2 regions of the Lentzea sp. CC55 genome follow, and region 1 is predicted to be linked to the other one. Evidence: predicted binding sites of a transcription regulator. Region 1 holds the regulator's gene; the other holds the start of a gene.
The links. Region 1 encodes HspR, which represses chaperone genes until heat shock. Its sites were predicted from a motif close to ANNTTGAGTNNNNNNNACTCAANNT; they were not measured.

Region 1 (3,381 bases):
GCGAAGGCGTCCGTCGCGTCCGAGCTGCTCTCCGTGCTGGACGACATCGAGCGGGCCGCCGCGCACGGCGACCTGACCGGTGCGTTCAAGGCGGTGGCGGACAAGCTCGTGTCCACGTTGCAGAAGACCGGCCTGGAGCCGTTCGCGCACGAGGGCGAGGCGTTCGACCCGTCGGTGCACGAGGCCGTGCAGCACAGCACGTCCCCGGACGTCGAGGGGCCGACGGTCACCGCCGTCCTGCGCCGCGGCTACACGTTCGGCGACAAGCTCGTCCGGCCCGCGCTCGTCGCGGTGACCGACCACGAGCCCGGTGCGCCGGCTGAAGAAGCGTAGGGAGGAGGAGACGTCCGGTGAGTGCTAGGGACTGGATCGAAAAGGACTTCTACCGCGAGCTGGGCGTCTCCTCCGACGCGTCGGCCGACGAGGTCAAGAAGTCGTACCGCAAGCTCGCCCGCGAGCTGCACCCCGACGCGAACCCGGGTGACGCCAAGGCCGAGGCCCGCTTCAAGGCGGTCTCCGAGGCCTACGGCGTGCTGTCGGACCCGGCGAAGCGCAAGCAGTACGACGAGGCCCGCCGGCTGTTCGCGGGCGGTGGGGGCTTCCCCGGCTCCGGCGGGTTCGGCTCGGGCGGCTTCGACGTCAACGACCTGTTCGGCCGTGCCGCGCAGGGCGCCGGTGGCGGCGGCCTGGGCGACCTGCTCGGTGGCCTGTTCAACCGCCGCGGTGGTGCGTCGGCCGGCTCGGCCACGCGCCCGCGCCGCGGCGAGGACGTCGAGACCGACGTCCGCATCGACTTCACCGAGGCGGTGAGGGGAGCGACGGTGCCGCTGCGCCTGTCGTCCCCCGCCGCCTGCACGACGTGCAACGGCTCGGGTGCCAAGCCGGGCACCACGCCGCACACGTGCGCGACCTGTTCGGGGTCCGGCCTGGTCACGCGGTCGCAGGGCGCGTTCGCGTTCAGCGAGCCGTGCCGCGACTGCCGCGGCACCGGCCGGATCATCGACGACCCGTGCCCCGAGTGCGGCGGCGACGGCGTCAGCACCCGCACCCGCACCCTGACGGTGCGGATCCCGTCGGGGGTCGACGACGGCCAGCGGATCCGCCTCGCGGGCCAGGGCGAACCGGGCCGCAACGGCGGCCCGAACGGCGACCTGTTCGTGCGGGTGCACGTCAACCCGCACGGCATCTTCGGCCGCCAGGGCAACGACCTGACGCTGACGGCGCCGATGACGTTCCCCGAGCTCGCGCTCGGAACGACGTTGACCGTGCCCACGCTCGACGGCAAGGTGACCTTGAAGGTGCCCGCCGGAACCGCCTCCGGGCGGGTGCTGCGGGCTCGGGGCAAGGGCATCACCAAGCGCGACGGCTCCGCCGGGGATCTCCTGATCACCCTGGAGGTCGCGGTGCCGAACAACCTCTCGTCCGAGGCCCGCGCGGCACTCGAGGCGTACGCGGACGTGACGAAGGGCCACGACCCACGTGGTGATCTGAACGCACTGCTTGAAGGGCGGTGAAAGCGGTGGGTTTTCCGTTCCCTCCCGGGACCGATGAGGACACGCCGTTCTTCGTGATCTCGGTGGCGGCGCAGCTGTCCGGGCTGCACGCCCAGACCCTGCGGTCCTACGACCGGATGGGCCTGGTGTCGCCCGGCCGCACGCCCGGTGGCGGGCGCCGGTACTCGATGCGCGACATCGTGCTGCTGCGCGAGGTCCAGCGGCTCTCGCAGGACGAGGGCGTGAACCTCGCGGGCATCAAGCGGATCATCGACCTGGAGAACCAGGTCGACGCCCTCCGCTCGCGGGTGGCCGAGCTCCAGCAGGAGCTTGCGCAGGCGCACGCGGCAGCCGACTCGGCCGCCGCCGCCGTGCACGCCTCCTACCGGCGGGACCTGGTCCCGATCCGGCAGGAGACGGCGCTCGTCGTGTGGAAACCGAAGCCCCGCAAGTGATCGAGCGCCTTTACGAGGTCTTCGCGACGCCGCGTCCCCGCGTGGTCGAGTTCTGCGACCACTGCGTGGACGCCGCGAGCGTCGCGCCGTTCACCGAGGTTCCGCTGCGCCGGCTGACCTCCGAGCACGTCGGGGAGTTCTGGCTGCGGTCCGGGACGATCGGCGACGAGACCTTCGTGCGCTACCTGCTGCCGCGCGTGATGGAGCTGATCGCGGCCGGTGAGCTCGACGCCGACTTCTTCTGGCTGCGCCTCGTGACCGAGGCCCACGAGAACGGCGACCCGGACGAGCGGGCGGCGATCGAGGCCTACTTCCTCGCCACACCGCCCGCGCTGGCGGGTCTCGTCACCGGACGCCTGCGCGACCTGCCCCCCGGCGGTTCGGTGGCCGCGTGGCTGCGTGGACCGGAACCCCTCGCCGTGCTGGAGGAAGCCGCGCTGACCGAGCCCGATCCGGACGGCGCGTTCTCCGAGGCGCACCTCGAGCTCGAAGCTCACCGCTCGAAGTAGAACCCGGCTTCCAGGTCCTCCAGGAGGCCGGGTTCCCGCGGTTCCCAGCCCAGCAGGGCCTTGGTGCGCTCGGCCGACGTCGGTGAGTCGCGTGACACCATGAACGCCAGGGCGCCGAAGTGCTCCTGTGCTCGTTCGGCCGGGATGCTCTCCGTCGGCACGCCCAGTTCGCGGCCGATGACCTCGGCGATCTCCCGCATGGTCACGGCCTCCTCCGCCACCGCGTGCAGCACCGAGCCGGCGGGCGCCTTCTCCACGGCCAGGCGGTAGAGGCGTGCCGCGTCCAGGGTGTGGCCCGCTGACCAGCGATTCGTGCCGTCGCCGGGGTAGCAGGAGATGCCGGTGGCCCTCGCGATCCCGACCAGGATCGGGATGAAGCCCGCCGTGTCCAGGCGGCTGTGGACGGTCGGCGGCAGGACCACCACGGAGCCGCGGACGTCCCGGGCGTCGATGATCGCGTTGCGGGCCGCGCCGCGGGGGCTGTCGTCCGGGACGCGTTCCTCCTCGGTGGCCGTGCGACCCAGGTCCGAGTACGACAGGGTGCCGCTGGTGCCGACCAGGGGCTTGCCGGTGCCCGCCAGCTCGTCCAGGAACGCCCTGACGACGGTGAGGTCGGCGTCGGCGGCGCCCTGGTAGTCGCCCGCGTACATCTCGTCGTGCTTGAACGCCAGGTGGATCACCGCGTCGGACTCGGCCGCGCCCTTGCGCAGGCCGTCCAGGTCGTCGAGGTCGCCCAGCCGGGCGGTGGCGCCTCGGGCCTCGACCTTGGCGGCGGACGCCTCGGAGCGGGCCAGGCCCACGACCTGGTGGCCTGCCCGCAGGAGTTCGGGGACCACTGCTGATCCGACGTGGCCGCTGGCGCCCGTGACGAAGACCTTCATGGGTGCTTCTCCAGAAAGTGATGGGACTTGGTCTCATCAACCG
Region 2 (3,381 bases), on a different contig from region 1:
CTACACCTCGGCCGCTCTCGGCACGCTGACCGTGAGCGACACCAACGCCGAACGCGCCGCCGGTGCGTCGTGGAACGTCACGGGCGTCATCACGCCGCTGGGCCAGCCCGGTGCCGGCCGCGTGCTGCGCGGTGAGCTCGAGGTGCGCACGGCGGACGAGAACGTCGTCGGTCGCGGTGCCGTGATCATCCAGGCAGTCAGCTAGCAGTCCGGTAGTACGTAGAAAGCCCCAGGATCCACGAGGTCCTGGGGCTTTCTACGGTTCGGGCAGCCTGTTCCCGAGCGGCTCGTCCACGTCCACCTTGGACACGCCGGCGACCAGGTACGCGTCTTCCACCTTGTCCACGGGCATTTCGGCGCGCAGGTAGCCGATCCTGGGATCGCGCGACTCGACGGTCGCGCCCAGCTCCGTCAGTGCCTGCTCGACCTCCTCGTCGCGTCCCGGCTGCACGGAGATCATCAGTGGCACTGTGAGGTGGCCGTCGCGCTTCGCCTGCTCGATCCGGTTCTTGTCCGGTTTGGCCGATGACACGACAGGCACCTCCGAGGACGACACAGTCGGCGCGAGGGACCCGTTCGTACCACAGCTGCCGAGAGCCAGCGCGCAAAACGCGACGGCGAGCGGTCTTCTCATGCTCGGAGGACGGAACGCCCGTCGCGGGCGGTTGCACCGGATTTTCGGGCGGTCCTACTGCCGGGGACCCGCAAACGCTTGCTCCCGTAGTGCGCCGTCCGCGCTCTCGCCGAACACGCGCGCGTCCGTGTGCTGGTCCGAGGCGGGTTGTGCCCTGTTGACGCCGGTGACCGTCCGCGTCCTGACCTGCGGCAGTGCGCCGTTGTGCCGGCGGTGGACCCAGTCCACGAGGTGCTCCCTGGTGAGGCAGCGCAGGTCCCACAGCTTTCCGGCGTCGGACGCGCTCACGAGCGCACGCACCCGCACGAACCCGTTGGTGGCCTGCGTGACCTGCAGGACGGACACCCGCCCGTCCCAGAGGTCGCTGCCCTCCAGCATGGACCGCATCTCCTGCCGCATCGCCTCGACCGGCACCGTCCAGTCCAGATCGAGCTCCACGGTGCCGAGCAGCGCCGACTGCGTGCGCGTCCAGTTCTCGAACGGGGTCTTGAGGAAGTACGAGGTGGGCAGCACCAGCCGGCGGTCGTCCCAGAGGTGCAGCACCACGTACGTCAGCGTGATGTCCTCGACCCGGCCCCACTCGCCCTCGACCACCACGACGTCGTCGAGCCGCACGGCGTCGCTGAACGCGATCTGCAGGCCCGAGATCAGGTTGCCCAGCAACGATTGTGCGGAGAACGCCGCCACCGCGCCGATGACCGCCGCGGATGCCAGCACGGTCGACCCGACCGCCCGCGCGCCGGGGAACGTCATCAGGATGGCGCCCACGGCGAGCACGCCGATGACCACCAGGACCAGCCGCCGCACCAGCATGACCTGGGTGTGCACGCGCCGGGCGTGCCGGTTGTCCGTGACGTCCGTGCGGATGCGGGACAGCGAGATGTCGACGAGCGTGCTGATCAGCGCCGCCAGCAGCCACGCCCCGGCCAGGATCAGCGCGATGCCCAGGGCGTGCAGGGTGATCGGCACGTCGACCGGGTAGGCGCTCAGGCTTATCTGAGCGGCCAGCAGCGCTCCGAACAACTGGCCTGGCCGGTACATCTTCCCGCTGTGGGTGAAGCGGCGCACCAGCCGGTGGACCACCTCCACCACGAGCAGGGCGAAAGCCACGGAAAAGCCCATGACGACGAACAGCACGTTTCCTCCTTCCGGTATCGGGACGGGATACCCGGCGTCTCGCGACGGGGACACCATGAGCCGGGTCACGGAGAACCCCGTTGCCAACCGGGTTTGAGTTACATAGACTCAAACCATGTTCACGACAGCCGAGGCCCTGGAACTGGTGGAACGCGCCACGTCCCCCGAAGCGCTCTTCGGGCCGCGCACCACCGACTCCGGCCTGCGCAAGCAGGTACGGCGCCGGTACCGCGCGCTGGCCTCGGTGCTGCACCCCGACGTGGTCGGGCCGCACGACACGAGGGCGCACGCGGCGTCCGCCGAGCTGACCCGCCTGCACCACGAGTGGTCGCACGGCGCGGTCGTCGAGCTGAGGACCAAGACCGCCGTCTACCGCGTCGGGGAGCCGTTCGCGGTCGGCAGCATCGCCAACCTGTACGAAGCGGACGGTCCGCACGTGGTCAAGGTGGTGCGCAACCCGGCCCTCAACCCGTTGCTGCACGCGGAATGGCACGCGCTGCGGACGCTGGAGTCCTTCACGGACCACAACCCGTGGCTGCGCCCGTTCTACCCGCGGCTGCTCGACACCTCGGGTGACGTCGCGAAGGGGTCGCGCGCCTTCACGGTGCTCGACCCGCTGCTGGACGGCTTCGTGACGCTCGCGGACGTCCGGCGCGCCTACCCGTCCGGCCTCGACGGCCGCGACTGGGCGTGGATGCACCGCAGGCTGCTCAAGGCGCTGGCCGGCGCACATCAGAGCGGACTGGTGCACGGGGCCGTCACCGCCGAGAACGTCATGGTGCACCCGGAGCAGCACGGGATCGTGCTGGCCGGCTGGTCGTTCGCCGTCGAGGAAGGACAACGGCTCCTCGCGACCAGCGGCACCATCACCTACCCACCGGAAGTCGTCGCGCAGCAGCCGGTCACCGCCGCGACGGACGTCCACATGGCACACAGGATGATGCTCGACCTGTTGGCGGACAACGAACACCGGCAGCGCGCCTTCGCTCGCGGCTGCCTGCAGGAACGCCCGGAGCGGCGGCCCGACGCCGTCGACCTGATCCGGGAATACGACGACCTCCTCGAAGACCTCTACGGCGCACGGCGCTTCCGCCCGTTCGCCCTCCCCCAGACAGGAGAATGACCATGGGACACGGCAGGTGGGACGACAACGCCTACGCCGCGGCGAAGACCTTCCGCGCGGCCAAGGGGATCGCCGACTTCGGCTACACCGCCTCGCTGAGGGCGACGCCCGCCGCGAGCTGGAAGGCCGCGCCGTCGCTCGACCCGCTGGGCGTCGGCTTCCGCGAGTGCCGCGACTCGCCCGACCACGCCGACTCGACACCGATCGCGGTGCTGTTCGACGTGACCGGGTCGATGGGCGCGGTGCCGCGGATCATGCAGGGCAAACTCGGCAAGCTGCACGGCCTGTTGCAGCGCAAGGGATATCTGGCCGACCCGCAGCTGATGTTCGGCGGCATCGGTGACGCCGACAGCGACCGCGTGCCGCTGCAGGTCGGGCAGTTCGAGTCGGACAACCGCATGGACGAGCAGCTGCGGGACATCTTCCTCGAGGGCGGCGGCGGCGGGCAGAAGAGCGAGTCGTACGAGCTGGCCGCGTACTTCATCGC

Region 2: a site for HspR is predicted at 1,862-1,886, ahead of L6E10_RS25455 (adenylate cyclase). Genes of this name have one in related genera too.

Annotation. Positions count from the first base shown of each region.
Region 1 covers NZ_JAJCXE010000022.1:816,858-820,238, reverse strand. The annotation lists gene grpE (nucleotide exchange factor GrpE) at 1-333, shown strand, start outside; gene dnaJ (molecular chaperone DnaJ) at 351-1,514, shown strand; gene L6E10_RS19840 (heat shock protein transcriptional repressor HspR) at 1,520-1,948, shown strand; gene L6E10_RS19835 (hypothetical protein) at 1,945-2,457, shown strand; gene L6E10_RS19830 (SDR family oxidoreductase) at 2,442-3,338, opposite strand.
Region 2 covers NZ_JAJCXE010000033.1:24,848-28,228, reverse strand. The annotation lists gene L6E10_RS25470 (S8 family serine peptidase) at 1-205, shown strand, start outside; gene L6E10_RS25465 (hypothetical protein) at 257-532, opposite strand; gene L6E10_RS25460 (mechanosensitive ion channel family protein) at 689-1,771, opposite strand; gene L6E10_RS25455 (adenylate cyclase) at 1,887-2,894, shown strand; gene L6E10_RS25450 (hypothetical protein) at 2,897-3,381, shown strand, end outside.